Regions from separate parts of the Paenibacillus sp. F024 genome, predicted to be linked through region 4. Evidence: predicted binding sites of a transcription regulator. Region 4 holds the regulator's gene; each other region holds the start of a gene.

Region 1 (5,590 bases), on a different contig from region 4:
CTATTTGGAAGCGGAAGCCCGGAGGCTTTGTACGTCCCATGTCTCCCGGGAAAACGATTCCTGGGTTTGGAGTGCGAAGTGGTTTGAAGGGGTACATGTTGCTTTACAAAGGCGATTGATTAAACTAATATTAAGTTATCTTGCTTCCGATTCGGAATCCATCGATTTCCTAAAAATCGAGCAGATTCGGATAGCCGCGCTTCGTAAGCAGCCAGCCAATTTCAGGCGGGTCATCGGACAGAACATTACGTTCAGCAGGGAATATGATCGAATTGCCGTACATACGATGATGTTATCACCTTCACCTTATGTCTACGAGGTCAAGAAGAACCAGCCGGAGCTGCTGATTCCTGAGACGGGGGTTCGAGCGGAGTTCCGGTGGCTTAAAGGGACAACGGAAAAGCCGGAGACGGGAAATCCGTACTCGGCTTGCTTCGATGCGGATGAACTGGCCTTCCCTGTCATTTTTCGAAGCCGCCATCCCGGGGACCGGATGCGCCCCTTGGGACTAAAAGGCTCGAAAAAGGTAAAGGATATGTTCATTGACGGCAAACTGCCGTTGAGTTTGAGGGAGAAGCTCCCGATTGTAACGGATGCCAAAGGACGCATGATTTGGCTTCCCGGAGTTCGGCGGTCGGGTCATGCGTTGGCCGGCGAAGGGACGAAGAGTGTGGTACATATGAAGCTGGACATTGATTTCATTTAAGAAGTAGGAGGATCTCTTTTGCAAAATGACGTTCAAGAAGTACTATACTCCGAGCAGCAAATTCAAGACAAAGTGAAGGAAATGGGCGAGCTGATCAGCCGCGATTTCGAGGGTCGCGATCCTTTGGTCATCTGCGTGCTCAAGGGTGCGTTCATTTTTATGGCCGATTTGGTAAAAAAGATTTCGATACCGCTGGAAATCGATTTTATGGCCGTTTCCAGCTATGGAGCCTCAACCAAATCGTCGGGTGTAGTCAAAATCATCAAGGATCTCGACATCTCTGTAGAAGGTCGTCACGTATTAATCGTTGAGGATATTATCGACAGCGGGCTGACGTTAAGCTATCTGATCGATGTGCTCGAAAGACGCAATGCGAAATCAATCACCGTCGCCGCTTTATTTGATAAGCCTGCGCGTAGAACAGTCGATTTGGATGCAGACTATAAAGGCTTCGTCATCCCGGATGCCTTCGTAGTGGGCTATGGTCTGGACTATGACGAAAAGTACCGCAATTTGCCGTATGTAGGCATATTGAAGCCGGAAGTGTACTCCCATTAGCATTTCTTGAGATGCCAAGACTTGCTGTGGTACAATATACAAAGTTGCCGTTTGCCTGAGAGGAGGTAGGGAATGAATCGCATTATACGCAATACAGGCTTTTATCTGCTCATTTTTTTGGTTACCGTCGGAATCGTTCATTTTATCAGCACGCAGAATGAGCAACAAGACATTATCAGCTACGATCAGCTCCGACAAACCTTAACGGAAAAGAATGTCGAATCGATCATCGTCAAGTACGATGCTCAAACGTATTTAGTTCGGGGGACATATAAAAATGCGCCATCGTCGAATAATAAAAATTTCGAATCCCGTGCGCCGTATGACCCGCAAATCTTTCGTTTGATTGAGACCAGCGACATTCCCCCGGGGAACGTTTACATCGAGAGAATGGAAGGGGACAATGTTTGGATTAGTTTCCTCACCTCCATCATTCCGTTCGTGATCATCTTCATTCTGTTCTTCTTCTTGCTGAATCAGGCCCAAGGTGGCGGTGGCAAGGTGATGAACTTCGGTAAGAGCAAAGCGAGGCTCTATAATGAAGAGAAGAAACGTGTCACCTTCGAGGACGTCGCCGGAGCCGACGAAGAGAAGCAAGAACTGGTTGAAGTCGTGGAATTTCTGAAGGACCCCCGCAAATTTGCGGCAGTGGGTGCCCGTATTCCGAAAGGGGTTCTTTTAAACGGACCTCCAGGTACAGGTAAGACGCTGCTTGCCAGAGCTGTAGCCGGTGAAGCCGGTGTGCCGTTCTTTAGCATCAGCGGTTCCGATTTCGTCGAAATGTTCGTCGGTGTCGGTGCATCCCGCGTACGCGATTTGTTCGAGAATGCTAAAAAGAACGCCCCTTGTATTATTTTTATAGATGAGATCGATGCCGTAGGTCGTCAGCGCGGAGCCGGATTGGGCGGCGGCCATGACGAACGCGAGCAGACGCTCAATCAGCTTTTGGTTGAGATGGATGGGTTTGGCGCGAACGAAGGGATTATTATCGTCGCTGCTACGAACCGTCCGGATATTCTTGATCCGGCACTTCTTCGTCCGGGCCGTTTTGACCGCCAAATTACAGTGGACCGTCCGGATGTGAAAGGCCGTGAAGCCGTTCTTAAGGTACACGCCCGCAATAAACCGCTGAATAAAGACGTGAAGCTGGATCAATTGTCCCGCTATACGACTGGATTCACCGGTGCGGATCTCGAGAATTTGCTTAATGAGGCAGCGCTGATTGCAGCCCGCCGCAACCGCAAGGACATCTCGATGTCCGAGATCGAAGAAGCCTTCGACCGCGTAATCGTCGGAACTCAAAAGAAGAGCCGGATTATCAGCGAGCGGGAGAAGAAAATGGTCGCTTACCACGAAGCGGGCCATACGATTGTTGGTCTTCATGTGGAAAATGCCGATGTAGTTCATAAGGTTACGATCATTCCTCGCGGCCGCGCAGGCGGTTACGTCATGATGCTGCCGAAGGAAGGCGAAGACAAAATGATGCAGACGAAGTCCGAGCTGCTCGATAAAGTCACCGGACTTCTGGCAGGCCGAGTATCCGAGGAGCTGTTTATCGGAGAAATCGGAACGGGTGCCTATAGCGATTTCCAACGGGCCACCGGCATTATTCGCCGTATGATTACGGAATTCGGGATGAGCGATAAGCTTGGTCCGATGCAGTTCGGTACATCGCAGGGCCAGGTGTTCTTGGGCCGTGATTTCGGGCATGAGCAGAACTATAGTGATGCGATTGCTTATGAAATTGACCAAGAAATGCAATCGATGATCCGGGCTTGCTATGAACGGGCCAAAGAAATTTTGACCCAATACCAAGACCAGGTTCGTCTGGTTGCGGAAACCTTGATCGAGAGAGAAACGCTCGAGAAGGAACAAATCAAAGAGCTGATCGAGAAAGGTTCGCTGCCGCCATTGGAGAAGGACAATTCCTCTGAAACCAAATCGGAGGAAGTGAAAGTGAACATCCAAAGCCAGCCTCCGCAGGAAAGTAAAGATAATAAATCGGAATTGGACAAAATGTATTCCAATGACGAAGAGGAAGATAAAAATAAAGATAAATAAGGATTCGGTTAAACCGGTGCTTGGTAAAGGCATCGGTTTTCTTTCTTTTAAGGACTGAAGCTGGCAGCATTAGGCATAAGTGGACATATGGTCCGGTATGGAGGAAGAGGCTTTTCGGGTTTGTACAATTTCCGGTCTTTTTATGGCGATATAAGCATTGACATAGCCCTGCCAGTTGTGTAAATTATGTTTAAATCTTTATAAGCTTTGTGAACATTTTCACCAGGCTGCTCCAGTCGAGGAAGGGCATTTTCGTCGCGGCTGAGGGGGCTAAGAAAAGGATGGTGCCTAAGTGGAAGCATTAGCATTGGAGCGAAAAGCGGAGCAGCAGCGTGAACTGAAGGAACGTATCGCTCAGTTGAAAAAAGAACGTAATGCCATAATTCTTGCTCATTATTATCAACGGGACGAAATTCAGGAAGTCGCTGATTTTCGGGGGGATTCTTTCTTGTTGGCGCAGAAGGCGGCAACCACCGACGCTGAAGTCATTGTCTTTTGCGGCGTCCATTTTATGGGGGAAAGTGCAAAAATTTTGGCTCCGAACAAGACCGTACTTATTCCTGATGAACGGGCCGGCTGTCCGATGGCGGACATGGTCAATGTTAATGGTCTTCGGGAGTTGAAGAAAAAGCATCCCAATGCCAAGGTCGTTGCGTACATTAATACGTCGGCCGATGTTAAAGCAGAAACGGATATTTGCTGTACATCAGCCAATGCCATTAAGGTCATCAACTCGGTTGATTCCGAAGAAATCATCTGGGTTCCCGATAAAAATTTAGGGGACTACGTTTCCAAATTTACAGACAAAAAGATGATTATCTGGGAAGGCTACTGCAACACCCATGACATGCTGACCGTCAAAGATGTAGAGGAAATGAAAGCCCAATATCCGAATGCGCAATTCGTGGTTCATCCGGAATGTCGTCCGGAGGTTGTCAAGCTTGGGGATTTTGTCGGCAGCACTACGGCGATCATTAAGTACTGCAAGGAATCCGACTGCCAGGAATTTATTGTAGGCACGGAAGATGGAACCGGTTACCAGCTGCGGCTGGACAGCCCGGACAAGAAGTTTCATTTTGCCACAAAGTACCTGGTTTGTCCTAATATGAAAGTGAACAATTTGAAAAAAGTGGTCAAATGTCTGGAGACGAACAGTCCCCAAATTTATGTGCCTCAGCACGTGGCCGATCAGGCTAAAGCATCCTTGGAGCGCATGCTGCAGGTCAAGTAGCATGCGCTACTTCACTTCTCGAACGGGTGGGTTGGAAGCCAATGATTCCGCGTTACTTGGTTAATTTTGATTTAGAACAGCTTCCTCATGTTTATACGGATGTCATTGTGATCGGCGCGGGAATTGCCGGTCTTTTTACCGCTTTGAAAGCGGCTGAAAAGCATAGGGTGCTGATGGTGACGAAAAAATCGCTGCTGGACAGCAATACCCGGTATGCCCAAGGGGGCATCGCGGCGGTGATATCGGACGAGGATTCTCCTGCGTATCACCGGCAGGATACACTCATTGCCGGAGCCGGGCTGTGTTCTTCCGCTGCCGTTGACGTTCTGGTCCATGAAGGTCCGGAGGGCGTTAAGGATCTGATCGGTATGGGTACGGAGTTCGATATGGAGGACGGCCGTTACGCCTTAACGAAGGAAGGGGCGCACAGCCAGCGGCGTATTCTTCATGCCCAAGGCGATGCGACCGGTGCGGAGATCGTACGTGCGCTTTCAGAGAAGATGAAGCAGGAGAAGAGCATTGAGATTTGGGACGACCACATCGTTATCGACCTGATCACCGATGACGGAATATGCTATGGCGCTTTGGTGCAAAAGCCGGACGGACAAAAGGTGTTCGTGCGGGCCAATGCGACGATTCTTTGCACCGGAGGGGCAGGACAGCTGTTTCGGTATACAACCAACCCCGAGATAGCCACAGGTGACGGAATCGCCATCGCCTACCGCGCAGGAGCGGATATACGCGATGTAGAGTTTGTCCAGTTTCATCCCACGGCATTATGCTACCCGGGGGCTCCGAGGTTTCTGATCTCGGAGGCCGTAAGGGGAGAAGGTGCAGTGCTCCGCAACATCAAGGGCGAGCGTTTTATGGAGCGATACCATCCCCAACTGGAGCTGGCGCCGCGGGATATTGTCGCGCGGGCCATTGTCAGCGAGATGGAGCAGACGAAGTCGACGTTTGTTTATATCGATTTTACCCACGAATCACATGAGTCGGTGAAGCGCCGGTTTCCGACCATCTATGAATTCTGCTTG
Region 2 (5,590 bases), on a different contig from region 4:
CGTATTGACATTAGCCGACATACTGGTTCACCTCTCCTTCCTTGCTTCTCCAAGCCTTTTCCGTCTCCTCAATCTCTTCCTTATGCACGTGATGACCGTCGTTATAGTCGAAAGAACGAACGATGAGACCGATAATAATGCCGACAGCCGCAACCGCCGCCGCTAAGTGCCATTCAAACACCATGAAGAATCCGGCAATTCCGAAAACGATGCACATGATAAACGGCAGGCCCGTATTATTAGGCATGTGAATCTCTTCAATCTCTTCTTTATGAAGGGTCAAGCCTTCATTTTTCTTTTTCATATGCCAGAAGGCATCCAGTGTAGTAACCTCCGGCAGCTTGGTGAAATTATAATGCTGAACCGGCGAAGCGGTAGCCCACTCCAGCGTTCTTGCATCCCATGGATCACTCGGTACATTGCGGTCCGCATAGCGGATACTCCAGTAAATGTTATAGCAGAAGACAGCAAAGCCGATCGCCAGGATCGCGGAGCCGATGGCCGACACCATGAACAATGGAGCGAAGCCCGATTCCGCCGAGTAGGTGTAAGCCCTTCTTACGGCGCCGTCCAACCCAAGGAAGAACATCGGCATGAACGTCACATTGAAGCCGATGACAAACAACCAGAAGTGCCATTTACCGATTTTTTCATTCAACATGTGACCGAACATTTTCGGCCACCAGTAGTATAATCCGCCGAATACGGCAAATACTACACCAGGAATTAATACATAATGGAAATGTGCAACCAGGAACAGCGTATTGTGGTACTGGTAATCCGCCGCACCCATACCCAGCATGACACCCGTAACCCCGCCGATGACAAAGCAAGGCACAAAAGCCAAAGCCCACAGCATTGCAGTCGTCATTTTAATGCGGCCTTTGCGCATCGTAAATAACCAGTTAAACATTTTGACGCCTGTAGGAACAGCAATCAGCATCGTCGTAATCGAGAAGAACGAGTTTACTAACGCTCCCGCGCCCATCGTGTAAAAGTGATGCACCCACACGACCATACTGAGAACGGCAATCCCTACAATAGAGAATACCATCGACTTGTAGCCATAGAGCGTTTTACGGGAGAAGGTCGCTATAATTTCGGAGAAGATACCGAAAGCGGGAAGCGCCACAATATACACTTCGGGGTGAGCCCAAAGCCAGAACAGGTTCGCCCAAAGCATATCCATGCCTCCGGCGGACAAGGTAAAGAAATGCGTGCCGTACAATCGGTCGAACGTCATCAAAGCCAGCGCCACCGTAAAGATCGGGAAGGCAGCCACGATGATCACGGAGGTGATAAATGTCGTCCAAGCGAACATCGGCATTTTCATTAACGTCATGCCCTTGGTTCTCATTTTGAGAATCGTTACGATAAAGTTGATTCCGGTCATTAATGTCCCGATACCCGCAATTTGCAGGGCGATGGCATAATAGTTGTTGCCTATGCCGGGACTGAATTCTTTACCTGCAAGCGGGAAGTAGGATGTCCATCCCGCATCGGGAGATCCGCCGATAACAAACGATATGTTAAACAGCATCGCCCCGCTGAAAAACAACCAGAAGCTCCAGGCATTCAGTGCCGGGAAGGCGACATCTCTTGCTCCGATTTGAAGCGGAACAACAACGTTCATCAAACCGATCAGGAACGGCATTGCCATAAATAAAATCATGATGACGCCATGCGTTGTAAATATTTCGTTATAATGCTGGGCGTTCAAAAACTGCATCTCGGGTCTGGACGTTTGCGCCTTCATTAACAACCCGTCCATGCCTCCGCGGAAAAACATCAAAACGGCGGCAATGATATACATAATCCCGATCCGTTTATGGTCAACGGTGGTCAGCCATTCCGTCCACAGCCATCTCCATCGTTTGAGATAAGTCAGCGTTCCGACAACCCCGAGCATGGTTAAAACAATGGCAATCTGGGAGCCTAAAATTAACGGATCCCCCGTAATAAAAAATTCATCCCATTTAATGCCCATGATGCTCACCTCCGGCGGTGTTACTCTCTTCTGTATGCTCTACAGGATTATTTTGTTGGTTTTCATTGTTATCTTTGTTCTTGTTGTTATCTTTGTTCCGGTAATTATCTTCTTCCTCAAATACCTTGCCCTGATAGCCGTGATACCTGTACAGCTCAGGATTGGTATACGTCTTGGAATCGGCCTCTGCATGGTTAACCCATTCCAGATGCGTATTGGAAAATGTCAGACGTCCCAAATGCGTCGGTGTCAACAGTTCTTCATATTTATCTTCCGTCAGCTTAGGAGCCGTATTGGCGACATCCTTAACCCATTGGTCAAAATCCTCCTGGGTTTGAGCCAACACTTCAAATTCCATATCCGCATATCCCCGGCCGTTAAAGTTGGTGTTCCGGCCTAGATACGAACCGGGATGATCCGCTACCAGATACATTTGCGTCTGCATTTTGCCCATGGTATATTTTTGCCCGCCCAAAGCCGGTACCCAGAAGGACTGCATGGTGCTGGCCGACGTTAATTTAAACAGAACAGGTGTATCCTCCGGAATATTGACATAGTTGACGGTCTCAATCCCCTGCTCCGGATAGCTGAAAATCCATTTCCAATCGGCTGAGGTCACGTGGATCGTAATCGGCTTTTTTTCCTCATAGCCCTTGGGGACCTTCTCCAAATCATACAGCGTTGTTACAGTCGGAATGGTCAAAGCGATAACGATCAGAATAGGAATCGCGGTCCAGATGATTTCCAGCAGCGTGCTGCCGTGCTCCTCCGGCGGTTCATAATCCTTATTCTCGGGCCTCTCGCGATACTTCCACACAATATAACCAAACAGCCCGAACACGACGACAACGACCAGCGACATCCAGACCAGAGACCAGTTAATCAGCTCCATTATGCTTCTGGCTACAGGTCCTTGAGGCTGGAAGACAACCATATTCGGTTCACAGCCGCTTAGCAGCACAACCATCATGATGGCCAGTGGAGAAAATATAAGCTTGCGGTAATTCATGGTGGCTCATCTCCTCTCAAAAATGTCACATTTGCGAAAATTTTCACAATCTGTTCAAATCTTTGTGATTGATTTCACTTAACAATACAAATGATAGCATGGCTTTTTAATGGAATGTGTTACAGATCCGTTAAAACTGTGACAAAAACAGTAATGAAATTACCCCCAATATCATGAACAATTTATGACTAAACGGAACAACAAAAAAGACATCCTCTCCAGGACGTCTTTATCTTCCAGTAATTCGATTAATCCACGGGCTTATATAACCCGGATTGTTCTTTCATCCATTCGAACAGATGGGTAACAATGACTTTTAATACGGCATAACCGGGAACGGCCAAGATGATCCCAAGTATTCCAAATAAGTTCCCCGCGGTTAAAATCACAAATATAATCGTGATCGGGTGAACCTGCAGTGATTTGCCCATGATCTGAGGCGAGATGAATTTGCCTTCAATTAACTGAACAATGGTCCAAATGCAAATCATTTTCAGCAGCATGACCGGTGAGGTGACCATAGCTACAATCAAGGCCGGTGTGATGGCAATGGCCGGCCCCAAATAAGGTACGATACTGGTACAGGCCGCTACAATCGCCAAAACAAGAGAATACTCCAAGCCGATAATACGATAGCCTACATACAATAAAAAGCCGATGCAGCAGCTGACAATGATCTGCCCCCGAATATAGGAGCTGATCTGATTATTCATTTCGATCATCACCCGATGCGTTTGATCGCGAAGCGCCGTCGGGATAAAGCTCAAAATATAATGCGGAAGCTTTCGTCCGTCCTTAAGCAAATAAAACAAGATAAACGGAACGGTAACTACAGCCAGAATGGTTTCCGTAACAGCCCCCAGGAAGCTTCCTATACTTGCCCCTGCCCGGTTCACAATGGCAGAAACTCTGTCGGAAAGTCCATTCATCCAATCGGTAGTGGTCGAGCCGAGCGTTTGTTGAAGCTGGTTAAGAAAGGGACTGCCCATAAACTCTCCAAACCGGTTTTCAATCTCTCTGCTGTAGCCGGGAATATTACGAATTAAGCCCAGCACTTGTTCGCGGATAAGCGGTACCACTGCCACAACGATAAGAGCAATTACACAAGCAATGACCAAATAAAGAACCAGGATGGCATACACCCTTTTCGTACGTTTCCTCTCCATCCAGTCGACAACGGGATTAAGTAAATAAAAAGCAATTCCTGTCAAGAGGAGCGGAAGCAGCACGGTTTTGACCAGCACAACAAAAGGCGCGAACACATACGGAATTTTGTTTAAAACAAGGATGTTTAAGCCGACCAAAAGCAAAACGAATAAAAATAAGACGAATTTATTATTTAGAAAGAAACGTCTAAACGTATCCGTTCTATTACGCGGCTCCCCCATGCGGTTGAATCCTCCTGACTATTCAGCCGTGGATAATGATAGCATTGGCTTTTCTAAATAGAATAACTTTTATTTGATGAAGAAACAAGCGATGACTAAACAAAATGGTGAAAGCCAAACCTGTGCACAATTTCACTTGTGGATATGTTGGTATAATTCAATAAACCTATACCCAGAACCCTTTAGCAGCATGTCGATTGTGTGGATAATCTTGTGGATAAATCCTTTTGATTTGTAAAAATCCGCATACCCGCTCCCCAAAAAATAAGACGTGCCTTGGACATAGCATTCCAATGCTGCTTAGTTTAGTCATGCTTGATGATACAGCCGATTTAATCTCGCGAAATGAGTCTCAAAAAAACATAAGCCGCGGGCTACCATCACTGGCTGCGGCCTAAACGAGATAAGGTTTCGGTATAAACATAACACGTGCTGCAGGTTTGGCCATGGGCCACGCAATTATTTGACTCCAGCTCCCAGCAATTTTGATTCACGTTCCGATAAGCCGGACAAGTGGAGCATATGTCGGAGGGAGTGCAGCTCATTTCCCAGCAAGCCCCAAGCGAGCGAGTGGATTGGGCAGCGGCGCTTTGTTTCTTGCGAAACCAGCCGATCAGGGCATCCACACATGCTTGATCCAATTGGGAGCCAGAAGCGGCTTTCAGTTTCTCTATCGCCTGTTCGAACGTATAGGGCTCTCTGTATTTTCTCCCCCCGATGATGGCCAAAAAGCTTTGAACCACATGGAGAATTCGAGCTCCAGTCGGGATTTCCTCTCCTTTGAGACGATTCGGGTAACCGGCCCCATCCGCCCTTTCATGATGATGACGGATCATCGATGCAACGCGATCCATGGATGTAGTCTTCTCCACAAAGGCAGCCCCGATTTCCGCATGCCATTTTATTCTCTCGTATTCATGCAGTGTAAATTTCCCTTCTTTTTGCAGCAAATCGTCAGGTAGTCCCAGCATTCCAATATTGCTTAAGTATGCGGCAAGCGTCACTTCCTGAACGGTTTCCTTATCCAAGCCCATTTCCCGGGCCACGAGAGCGGAATAACGGCCCATCATATCCGAATAGCCGATAGTATAAGCCTTCAAGTGGTCCACCATGCGAGCCAGGCGCTTTAATAGATCAATGTAATCGGACCGGCTTATTCTACCTTCCAAAGACTGCATTCCCAAGATGGCACAAGCATTGCGAACC
Region 3 (5,590 bases), on a different contig from region 4:
GTTGGCAGGCCTTGCATTAATCGGCGTTTTTGGCACAAGTTTGCAAAATGGATTTTCCAGTCCTGAACATCGCCTTGGCGCTATCGCGGCTTTTGTGATTGCTTTGTCGGGTTTTTCATTTTTACATATCAGTGCACCCGTATGGTCATTGATTGTGGGAACGCTTATTAGTAAGCTGTTGCAGTGGAAATCAAATAAAGTGAATGGATGAGGAGAACTGCGGTATGAGGTTAAAGTTATGGCTGGCTCCATTTTATCATTATGGGTTTTTGATCGGCGTTCTCTCTTTTATAGCTTTATTCTCATCCATGGGAATCCGAAGCACGTTCGGAGCCTATGTCATTTCTTGGGAAGAGGCATTTTCCGTATCGCGGCTGGAAATTAGCTCCATTTCCTTTTTAAGTCTGGTTGTTTATGGCCTTGGAATTGCGTTAGGCGGAAAGCTGACCGATCGCTTTGGCACCCGAACCATATTGACCGCAAGTATGGCTCTTATGGGACTCGGGATGGCAGCAGGCTATTTTGCGCAAAATGTTTGGCAAATGATGCTGTTCTACGGTATAGTGGCGTCTCTTGGGTTCGGCGGAGCTTCCAACGTAACCGTATCGGTGGCCATTGTCCATTGGTTTCAAAAAAAACGCGGCTTGATTATGGGCATTGTTATTGTCGGAATGTCGGCCGGTTCGATGGTGCTGGTTCCTGTCACGATCTATTTGATCAAGCTAATAGGTTGGAGAGATACTGTACTCCTGCTAGGCAGCGTTTACATTTTGCTGCTGACTCCTCTGTTTTGGTTCGCCTTTCGGGACCGCCCCCAACATGCGGTTGATGGAATGGTCCCAAATGAACGTACGTCGGTGGCGGATTCAACACCAAGCCGTTCAATTTTTCGATTACGAATCACTTGGATGATCTTGATTGCTTATTCTATTTGCGGATTTACAGATGTTGGCTTGATACAAACCCACCTCATCCCTCTTCTGGAAGAAAGAGGAATTAGCGGCGCGACAATAGCTTCTGCCATGGTATTGTACGGCTTGTTGAATGTTGCAGGGGCCGTAGCAGGCGGGTATTTGACGGACCGTATGAAGCCGACGGTATTGATTTCTTGTTTATTTGGGCTTCGCATTATCGGCTTGACCTTGCTGGCCATGGCTGATTTTACATGGGTCATATTCTTATTTTGCTTCATTTATGCGTTAACCGACATCGCCACGGTAGCGCCTTTTACGGCACTTTGTACACAGATATACGGGGAAAACAGAATCGGGTCGGCGTTTGGGTCGATTACCTTTTTTCACCAATTCGGAGCTGCGGTGGGGGCGTTAGTTCCGGGGCTGCTGTATCAAACCTTCTCAGGATACGGTTCCACCGTTATTCTCTGCTTAGGGTTGTTATTCATGGGAACTCTGGTTTTATGCAAAATCCATGTAAGTCTGAATGCCAAGATCGATCTTTCCAATGCGTCCCATAGTACAAAAGTATAGATGGTTCCAGTATGACTTGTCTGAAAGAAAGGGCTAAAGCAGCGGATAGCCCTACATTTCTATCATTTTCCTATGAATGAGCTCCAATAAGTCTTTACCTATCCATTCAAAGGTGAGTCGGGCATCTATACAAAGCGCTTCCTGATCTTCGGTCATTAGCAGCAGTCCTTTTGTGGCTTGCAGCCTCTCCATGAATTTTTGGACCTGGATGGGATCGATCTTCCTTGAATTCATAGACCCAGTTGGTGGATCATTACCGTCGCCTGATGACATCAGGTTCTCCAATCCCAGTTGGAGTAAAAATTGTTGTTTTGAATTCCGAATCTCCACAGTCATGGGATAATACGATAGCCGCTGTAACAATTCGGCATATTTCGCTCCGGAAGAATCAAAAAGCAGGAGCTCGGCAAAAGGGGCTTCAACTCCGCCGTATTGGATTGCTGCAGCAAAGTCCGTTCCTCGAAGCCAAGTAGGTCCGGATTTTAGATGCATGACTTTGGCGTAGCGCACGATTTCTTCCGACTTGTTTCTTTGCTGTGGCTCATAATAGTATGGATTAGGAATACCAACATCCATAGGATTATTCACTCCTTTGACGCATGCATGAGTAATATGGAATATGTTCCGAATTCATTCGAAAATGACCCGCATCTCTTCTCTTTGCTTATCTCCGATTACGTGCATTCAGCGCCTTTAATGATTCATTTTTTAAATATTAATTTTATTCATTTATTATACCAAGATGAAAATGGGATTTGGAAGACGAGCGAACAGAACCATTAACTTTTTTCCATAAAAATAAGCCTTCGGGAGTTCCGAAGGCTTGATTTAAAGCTAATGGTAAATCCGGCTTTCCATTAATAAGCAAGTGCAAATAAGCCATTGATATGGGAAAGGTAGCGGGCGTTGCTTGCTTTTTTCATCAAGGAAGCCGGTGTGCCTTTCAATTCAATACCGTTTTCGCCAATGGAGCCGATTCCGTCTTTGCGTCCCAAGCTGGCGAGCGTTCCGGAGAAGACCGGAGAAAATCCATCCATTTTGCCGCCCTTGAAGGAAGCCGCGATGTTCGCGCCCACGAGCTCACCCATTTGCCATGCCAATTGTGCCGTTGGCGGGTACGGACGGCCTTCCGGACCGAAGACAACCGCACAGTCGCCGGCAAGGAATACTTCAGGATGGGAGACGGATTGCAGGAATTCATTGACCGTTGCACGACCGCGGTTCACTTCAATACCGCAGTTGGCTACCAGCGAGCTGCCTTGTACGCCGCCTGTCCAAACCAGCGTGTTGGTTTCGATCGTTCTGCCGTCTTTCAAGCTTACGGTTGCACCGTTCACTTCTGTAATCGCCAAGCCGGTCAAGAACTGCACGCCGCGTTTTTCCAGGCTTACTGTCGCACGTTCGATCAGGTCTTTAGAGAAAATCGGCAGAATGCTCGGCATAGCTTCCACCAGGTAGAGTGATACCTCTTCGAAACTCACACCGTTTTTGCGGCAAATGCCAGGCAGCTCATCCGCAAGCTCACCGACCAGCTCGACACCTGTAAGGCCGCCGCCGCCGATGACAAACGTTGCGTCCGCCGGATTTTTAGTTTTGCTGTATTCACGGATCCGTTCTTCCACATGCTTGAAAATCCGGTTGGCATCGTTTACAGACTTCAGTGTAAGGCTGTTTTCTTGAAGACCCGGAATTCCAAAGAAATTGGTTTCGCTGCCAAGCGCCAAAACCAATGCATCGTAGTTATAGGTTGTGCCGTCAGCGACCAACACTTTACGTGCTTCCAAATCGATATTTTCAACCGTACCGACTTTGACATGGATATCCTTGCCCTTAAACAATTTTTCCAATGGCAGTGCAACGGCTTTCTCAGCTACGTTGCCTGCAGCAAGGCGGTGCAGCTCTGTAATAATCTGGTGCGTTCCCACGCGGTTAATCACCGTAATCGTAGCTTCTTCTACCGATAAATGTTCACGAGCGGAAAGGGCGCTTAACAAACCGCCGTAGCCGCCACCCAAAATTAAAATTTGCTTTTTCACGTTCAATCCCCCGTTCAGTGACATCAATTAGGCTTGTTGTTTTCTTTCGTTCATAATATCCAGGTAGGCTTGTGCAAAACGAAGCATTTTTTGCAGCTCCGGATCTTTCAACAATTTCAGCATACCGAACAGGCCGATGGTAGCCTCGCTTTGATCTGCACGATCGTTGGCTTCGATCGCGGCAGAGGCGATCCCTTTGACCTTTTCTTCGAGCGGCTTGACGACTTCCTGGAATCCGCCAACCATGTCCTGAATAAGAACGCGGTCTGTAGCAACCTTTTGCGCCAGATCATATGTCTTGGTTAGAAGCGTCATCATTTCGGTCAGCTTGGGAAGCTGGTCGACCAGCACGGTCAAGGATTCCTGCACCTCAGGCTTCAACAATTGATCCAGAACATCCGGCTTGGCGATCCCTTGTACCGAGGCCGTTTGTTCCTCCGACTTCTGAATGGTTGTTTCTAACATTGCTCCGTTCCTCCTTAAATCGTATAAATAGTACCTTGCTCGCCGCTGCAAATTAAGGATAAGTTTATATCATAAACGTAATCTTCCCTTTGTGAAATTCTTCACATTGAATCAATCACAGAGTATGCATGCATCCGAGCCACTTTTTCTATTGTACACCCAATCTTCATCTTTTGTACACCTAATCTTCATCTTTTGTTTGGTTTTGTTCATAATTTTTATTTACCACCTCGATATCCATTCTTTTTCACTAAAGCCCCCGTAAATCACTGTTTTCCTGCTCCCAATAACGGCCGTTGATTTGGATATTTAAATATCAAGGAATGGGATGTATCCGTAATCATCATTTCTTTCTGCTTATAGACAATATAACCATCTTTGTTAAAAATATTTCTGGCCCCCGATTAATAATCAACATGAATAAAAACTACAATTCGTTTATTATATGTTATATTACATACAGCTTCTCCCTAAGCTTGCTCTAAACCAAACGATAAAAAATGGTTTCAAGGTCCGAAACAAACCACACGATCTGAACACATTGAAGACTATGCAATCCGTAAAATTCCTTCATATTATCGTTGGCCGATTCCGGCCATCATTGCCGTTTTGCTTGGTAATTCTACGGCCATGTTTTTTTTCACCTTTGGAGCCCAGTTGAGTTATGTCGTAGGATGGCCCAATATGCTGTGGCCGCTGAGCTACTTTTTTATCGGCTCGACGGTGATCGGTATGCTGATGATCCGATTAGCCAGTAAAGAGGGGCTTACGATAGATCTGATGACACGCGGCATGGGATTCGGTTATATGGGTTCTGCCGTTACCTCATTAATCTATGGAATCAATTATGTATTTTATTTCTTATTTGAAGGCACGATTATAACACATGCCATTTCATTACATTTTCATGTACAGTTTGATACGCTAGAAGGAACCTTGATATTTGCGGTCTTGGGCTTGGTCAAGCTGTTATTTGTATGGTACGGAATGAAGGCCTAGCAAATATTTCAAACCTGGGGAGTTGTGATATACGCATTATTGCTCGGGGTTTGTTTATACCAATTGACCCATCAATATCAAGTGGCGGGACCGAATCACTGGCTGCTGCCAGAGCTTCCGGAGCATTCGATGTGGATCGCATTCATGATGGCTAACGGATGGGAGGCTTACCAGGCACTAACCCAAATCGGCAAGCTGTACGTGGGCAATATGGTAGACACTTATTATTCTTTGGTAGCCAAAATCGACAAAAAATACGCTTTGATTCAGGACAAATAATATCTATGAATGGATAGGGTCCCCTTAAAGTAAACGAGTGCGTAAGAAATGCACAATTTACTTTAAGGGGATTTTTCATGAAACAAGCGGACTCCGCGGAATTCTGGGGAGTTAAAGAAAGGATAGCCGAGGATGTTTCTGAATACCTGTATTTGGTTGAGGGTTATCCCTCCTACTGGCGATTTGTCTAGCTTTACAATGCCAGAGCTGGTTTTTCATAAATGACACGGTTTGTTATACTTAAAAGGAAAGAAACGGATAAAATAAAAAGGGAGCTGACAGAATTGACGTATACGGAAATGCTAGGACGCCGGAGTGAAATTT
Region 4 (5,590 bases):
CGGATGTCATTATTACAAACCATTCGATGCTGTTTACAGACACGAAGGCGGAGAACCGGCTCTTACCGACTTACAAGCATTTGGTAATTGATGAAGCGCATCATTTTGAAGAGGTAGCCGGCAAGCATTTAGGGATCGATCTGCATTACCATGGCTTGATGAATACGCTGCATTGGCTGTATAAAGATTCCCGGTCCGGTCAGTTGTCCTCCCTGCGCTTGCGTTTGCAGAAGTTTGAGGAGGAACGCACGCAAGGCTGGTGCAGCGTGATCGATCAGGCCGTTGAGCATCTGGTGAAGCTCAAAGAGGAATGGGATCAACTGAGCGAGCTGCTCTTTCAATTGCTGGTCTCCGGGGGGGATGGAAACCAAACGGAGGGGAACTCCTTGGTTTACCGGGTAAAAAAAGACATGCTGCCGGCCGGCTGGGACAAACTGCTGATCATAGAAGAGAACATGCAGCTCCATTTCAATGATGCATTGAAACGGCTGGATCTGATGATTGCGGAAATCAAAGAGGTTCAGGACGAATATGATGTGCAGAGCTCCATCACTGATTTGAGCGGAACCGTAAAGGAGCTGCACAGGCACCGGGATGCGCTGCATTTTTTTATGACGATGCCGGATGACAATTATGTTTATTGGCTTGAAGGCGGCATGTACAACAAGAACCGTTCGCTTCAGCTTTTCTGTGTGCCGGTAGATGTCAGCGAAATGCTGCAGCAAACCTTCTTTGGTGTGAAGGACAGTGTGATTATGACTTCGGCTACACTCTCCGTCGGCAAATCATTTGACTACACTTGTGAGCAGCTGGGGCTGAAGAACGGAGGTTCGGACGGGAAACTCAAAACCGTTCAATTGCCGTCACCCTTCAACTATCGCAAGCAGGCACTGGTTGCCATTCCAAGGGATTTCCCGACCCTGCGCGGAGCCAGCGGCGAGAAGGAATTTCTAGATAAGCTGGTGCCGTCGCTTGCGGAAGTGGCACTTGAAACGCGAGGCAGGATGCTGGTGCTGTTTACATCCAACCGGATGCTTAAGGCCGCTCATGCGGGACTCAAGGACATGCTCTCACCGTTCGGCGTTAACGTTCTGGGTCAAGGAATAGACAGCAGTAATCGAAGCAAGCTTACCCGGTTGTTTCAGAGCAGCTCGGCCAGTGTGCTGCTCGGCACCAGCAGCTTTTGGGAAGGCGTCGACATCCCCGGCGATGCGCTCAGCTGTCTGGCGATTGTGAGGCTTCCGTTTCAGCCTCCGAATCATCCGCTCATTGAAGCCAAGACGGAAAAAATAAAGCAAAAGAACCAGAATCCGTTTATGAAGCTGTCCGTGCCTCAAGCGGTAATTCGCTTCAAGCAGGGCTTCGGACGGCTGGTGCGCACGGCTACGGACAAGGGGATCGTAATCATTTACGACACTCGGGTTATCGATACGAACTATGGCAAGTATTTTTTATATTCGCTGCCTGGTCCGAGGATTGAGCACATGTATTCGAATCAGCTGGTGCCAAGAATAAAGCAGTGGATGGGTGAGGACGAAGAATGAAAACACCGAAAATATCCGAAGCGGTCGTTCGTCGGCTTCCGATCTATCTCCGGTTTCTAAATGAATTAAGCAAGAAAAACGTACAAACGGTGTCGTCGCAGGATTTGGGTCAAAAGCTGGATTTGAACCCTGCGCAAATCCGAAAGGATCTCGCCTATTTTGGAGAGTTCGGTAAAAAGGGCATTGGTTATGATGTAGACTACCTGATTGAAAAAATCCGGCAAATCTTGAAGCTCGACAAGGTGATTCCGGTTGCGCTGGTCGGCGCAGGCAATCTCGGCCGTGCGCTTTGCAATTATAACGCTTATCTTAAGGATAATATGAAAATTGTGGCCGTGTTTGACTCGCAGAAGGCCAAGATCGGGGAATCCATTAACAATTTGAGGGTAAAACCGATGGAAGACCTTTGCGATACGATTCAAGCGTTGAAGGTGCGGATCGGGATCATTACGGTTCCGGCAATAGAGGCGCAGCATGTGGCCAATCAGTTTGTCGAGGCAGGGGTAGAAGCCATTCTGAACTTTGCTCCGATGATTATCAAGGTGCCCGGTTTGATTCGCGTCCACCATGCGGATTTTACGACGGAACTGCAAAGTCTGGCTTATTATTTGGATTAATCAAACGTAAAAGCCCGGGACAACGTAACGTTGCTCCGGGCTTTTCATTTTGTATCATGCAAAGGAAAAGATGATTTTGTAAATCAAGAAGGCCAGCACCATGCTGATCGGGATGGTGATAACCCAAGTCATGACCATCCGGGTGACTGTGCCCCATTTGACATCATGGAATCTTAGGACCGAACCGGTACCGATAATCGATGACGAAATGACATGGGTCGTCGAAAGCGGCATCCCCAGATGGGTCGACGTTTGAATGACAATGGAAGAGTTCAGGTCGGAGGCAAAGCCATTGATCGGCTCGATCTTAAGCAGCTTTTTGCTCACGGTTTTAATAATTTTCCAACCGCCGATCGAGGTTCCAAGTCCCATAGCGGTGGCTGCAGACAGCTTTACCCAGAGCGGAACTTCCAAATCCGACTGGTAACCTAGAGCCACCAAACCGAATACGATAATTCCCATGGCCTTTTGGGCATCGTTTCCTCCATGCGAAAATGACAGCAGACCGGCCGATATAACCTGGAAGCCGCGGAAGGTACGGTTAAGCTTGGAACGTGACTGATTTCCGGTCATCAGTATCAGCTTACGGACAATCCACATAATAATAAATCCGGTAGCAAAGGCGACGATCGGAGATAATACCAGGATCAGCACGATCTGTTGAAATCCGGACCAATTGACTCCGCTGAAGCCCGCTCCTGCGATTACCGCTCCGGCCAACGACCCGATTAGCGTATGGGATGACGATGAGGGTATCCCGTAATACCAAGTCAGCAGGTTCCAGATGATCGCTGACAATAATGCCGCTATAACGACATACATGCCATTTTCGATCGTAGCCGGATTCGCTACGCTTCCGCCTACAGTTTTGGCTACTTCGGATGAAAATAACGCTCCTACAAAGTTTAATACCGCAGCGTAAAGCACTGCAAAGCGCGGCGGGAGTGCCCTGGTAGAAATGGAAGTGGCAATCGCATTAGCCGTGTCATGAAATCCGTTAATGAAATCAAAGATCAATGCCAAGGCTACGATGATGATAAGTATGGTTAACATAATGTCCTCCTAAGCATGCTGGGGTATTCCTGTGTGACCGGTACGACAGTAATTCAGGAATATCTCAACACGACGCTCTCCAGAATGTTGGCTACGTCTTCGCATGCATCGGTCGTCTGCTCCAAACGTTCGTAAAGCTCCTTAAGCTTGAAATCGTGATACGGGTCCTTCGGATTGGTGAAAATTTCACGGATGCCTTCGCGCATCAGGCGGTCAGCTTCATTTTCCAGGCTGTTGATTTGAACGGTGTGTTCCGTGAGCTGCATGTATTTCTTTTTGGAAAGCAGCTTAAACGCATCCAGAATATGCTGGCAGCTTGCGACAATCACGGCCGAGAATTCTTTCATATATTTATCGGACTCGGTGATATTCAAATAATCGAATCGCGCAATGGTAGCCTCTATCCCGTCCATTACGTCATCAACCTTAGCGGCAAGCTCCATAATATCTTCGCGATCTATAGGAGTGATAAACACTTTATTAAGCCCTTTGAAAATTTGATGCGTGATTTGGTCGCCGGCGTTCTCGAGTTCCTTTAGCTGCGGGTAGAAGTTAGCCGGAGGCTGGTCACCCATGACGGCGGTGCGAAACAGTTGTGCCGCTTGCAGTGTATTTTCCGATGCCTTAATCAGCAGGAGAAGAAAATCCGTATCGTTTTTTTTAGAGAAAAGCATTGTTCATTGGCCTCCCAAAATGTTAAATAATAATGAAGATCACAAGGCACATAAAAAATATGTAGAAATGTGGCGTCCGATTTTCACAAAATTAAAAATAACACAATCGGCAGATGGAAAGCAATGAAGATTTCTCGAGTTAGGATATGAAAAGTTTGCTGTAGTTATGTAAGGGTTAACGTGGTGACAAGCACTTGGCCGGCTTGATTTTGCCACGCTGAAGTTGTACAGTGAAATCGAGATGGTATCTGCTGGGGAAAGGAACAGGTCTAATGAAGAAAACGCTCATTAAAAACGGCACTTTTATTACAATGAATGAGGAAGCACCGGTCATTTACGGATTTATGACAATGGAAGGAAATCGCATTACATATATAGGTGGGCAGGCTCCGTCGCCGGAGGCTTCTTTCGATGAGACGATGGATGGAAGCGGGAAGCTGTTCATGCCAGGTTTGGTCAATACGCACGGTCACGCGGCTATGTCGCTGCTGCGGGGATACGGGGACGATTTGGCGCTGCAGGTATGGCTGCAGGAGAAAATGTGGCCTATGGAAGGGAAATTTACCGCTCATGATGTACGGACGGGCACCCGGCTATCTGTATTGGAGATGCTAAAGGGCGGTACGACAACGTTCGTGGACATGTATGACCACATGAATGAAGTGGCGGAGGCTTCGGTTGAAAGCGGTATGCGTGCTTGCCTGACCCGCGGTGTGATCGGTTTGTGCTCCCGTGAGGAGCAGGACGCCAAGCTGGAGGAGGCCATCCAATTCGCCAAGACATGGCACGGACAAGCGGACGGACGAATTACAACGATGATGTCGCCGCATGCCCCTTACACTTGCCCTCCGGACTATATTGAACGAATTGTACAGGCGGCTCACGATTTGAACCTTCCGATCCATGTTCATATGTCGGAAACGGCAAGAGAAGTAGAGGAGAATGTGAAACAGTATGGCGCAAGGCCTGTAGCCCATCTTGAGAAGCTGGGCGTATTCTCGAGACCGACGCTTGTCGCTCATGCGGTACACCTGACAGATGAAGAAATCGCTATATTGAAGAAATATGATGTGCGTGTCTCTCATAATCCAGGGAGCAACTTAAAGCTGGCGAGCGGAGTGGCCCGCGTTCCTGAGCTGCTGAAGGCCGGTGTTATAGTTTCACTGGGTACGGACGGAGCGGCGAGCAATAATAATCTGGATATGTTAGAGGAAATCCGATTAGCCGCATTGATTCATAAAGGGGTCTCAGGCGATCCCGTTGCCGTACCCGCTTGGGAGGCGTTAAAGCTCGGAACGCTGTTCGGCGCTCAATCGATATGGGTTGAGGATGCAGGCGCGCTTAAATCCGGTATGAAGGCGGATTTCATCGCCCTGGATATGCAGCAGCCTCATTATTTTCCGCGTACAAATTTTATTTCTCATGTTGTGTATGCGGCGAGCTCCAGAGACGTTACGGACGTTTGCATCGACGGCCGGTGGGTGGTCAGAAAGAATGAGTGCCTGACGCTGGATGAGGAGAAAATAAAATTTGAAGCGCAGCAATGCTTTGAACGGTTAACGGCCGGTTAATGGAAGACGCATCAAGAGGGAGGAGACTCGGCGGTGAACAAAAGCTGGAAGATCGCCGCAACTGCGCTGCTTGCGGCGGCCGCCCTATGTATCGGGTTGTTCTTTGCTTTTCGTTCAGTGACGGAAGACGC

Evidence for each region. Region 4 encodes Rex, which represses fermentation and respiration genes when NADH is low (regulators of the CRP and FNR family bind a similar motif). Its sites were predicted from a motif close to TTGTGAAATATTTCACAA; they were not measured.
Region 1: the regulator Rex is predicted to act here: its motif matches at 3,533-3,550, upstream of nadA (quinolinate synthase NadA).
Region 2: the regulator Rex is predicted to act here: its motif matches at 3,028-3,045, upstream of qoxA (cytochrome aa3 quinol oxidase subunit II).
Region 3: the regulator Rex is predicted to act here: its motif matches at 4,078-4,095, upstream of ACZYR9_RS17100 (DUF1641 domain-containing protein).

The regions. Positions count from the first base shown of each region.
Region 1 is NZ_JBVASZ010000030.1:32,504-38,093, reverse strand. It holds gene tilS (tRNA lysidine(34) synthetase TilS) at 1-706, shown strand, start outside; gene hpt (hypoxanthine phosphoribosyltransferase) at 725-1,264, shown strand; gene ftsH (ATP-dependent zinc metalloprotease FtsH) at 1,337-3,325, shown strand; gene nadA (quinolinate synthase NadA) at 3,618-4,556, shown strand; gene nadB (L-aspartate oxidase) at 4,598-5,590, shown strand, end outside.
Region 2 is NZ_JBVASZ010000046.1:10,166-15,755, reverse strand. It holds gene qoxC (cytochrome aa3 quinol oxidase subunit III) at 1-21, opposite strand, end outside; gene qoxB (cytochrome aa3 quinol oxidase subunit I) at 11-1,987, opposite strand; gene qoxA (cytochrome aa3 quinol oxidase subunit II) at 1,977-2,996, opposite strand; gene ACZYR9_RS25050 (AI-2E family transporter) at 3,245-4,384, opposite strand; gene ACZYR9_RS25045 (HD-GYP domain-containing protein) at 4,765-5,590, opposite strand, start outside.
Region 3 is NZ_JBVASZ010000016.1:64,279-69,868, forward strand. It holds gene ACZYR9_RS17080 (benzoate/H(+) symporter BenE family transporter) at 1-211, shown strand, start outside; gene ACZYR9_RS17085 (MFS transporter) at 225-1,487, shown strand; gene ACZYR9_RS17090 (hypothetical protein) at 1,539-2,063, opposite strand; gene ACZYR9_RS17095 (NAD(P)/FAD-dependent oxidoreductase) at 2,345-3,523, opposite strand; gene ACZYR9_RS17100 (DUF1641 domain-containing protein) at 3,551-3,988, opposite strand; gene ACZYR9_RS17105 (hypothetical protein) at 4,673-4,987, shown strand; gene ACZYR9_RS17110 (hypothetical protein) at 5,012-5,266, shown strand.
Region 4 is NZ_JBVASZ010000006.1:139,049-144,638, forward strand. It holds gene dinG (ATP-dependent DNA helicase DinG) at 1-1,544, shown strand, start outside; gene ACZYR9_RS09155 (redox-sensing transcriptional repressor Rex) at 1,541-2,161, shown strand; gene ACZYR9_RS09160 (inorganic phosphate transporter) at 2,216-3,214, opposite strand; gene ACZYR9_RS09165 (DUF47 domain-containing protein) at 3,268-3,888, opposite strand; gene ACZYR9_RS09170 (amidohydrolase) at 4,161-5,459, shown strand; gene ACZYR9_RS09175 (cell wall elongation regulator TseB-like domain-containing protein) at 5,493-5,590, shown strand, end outside.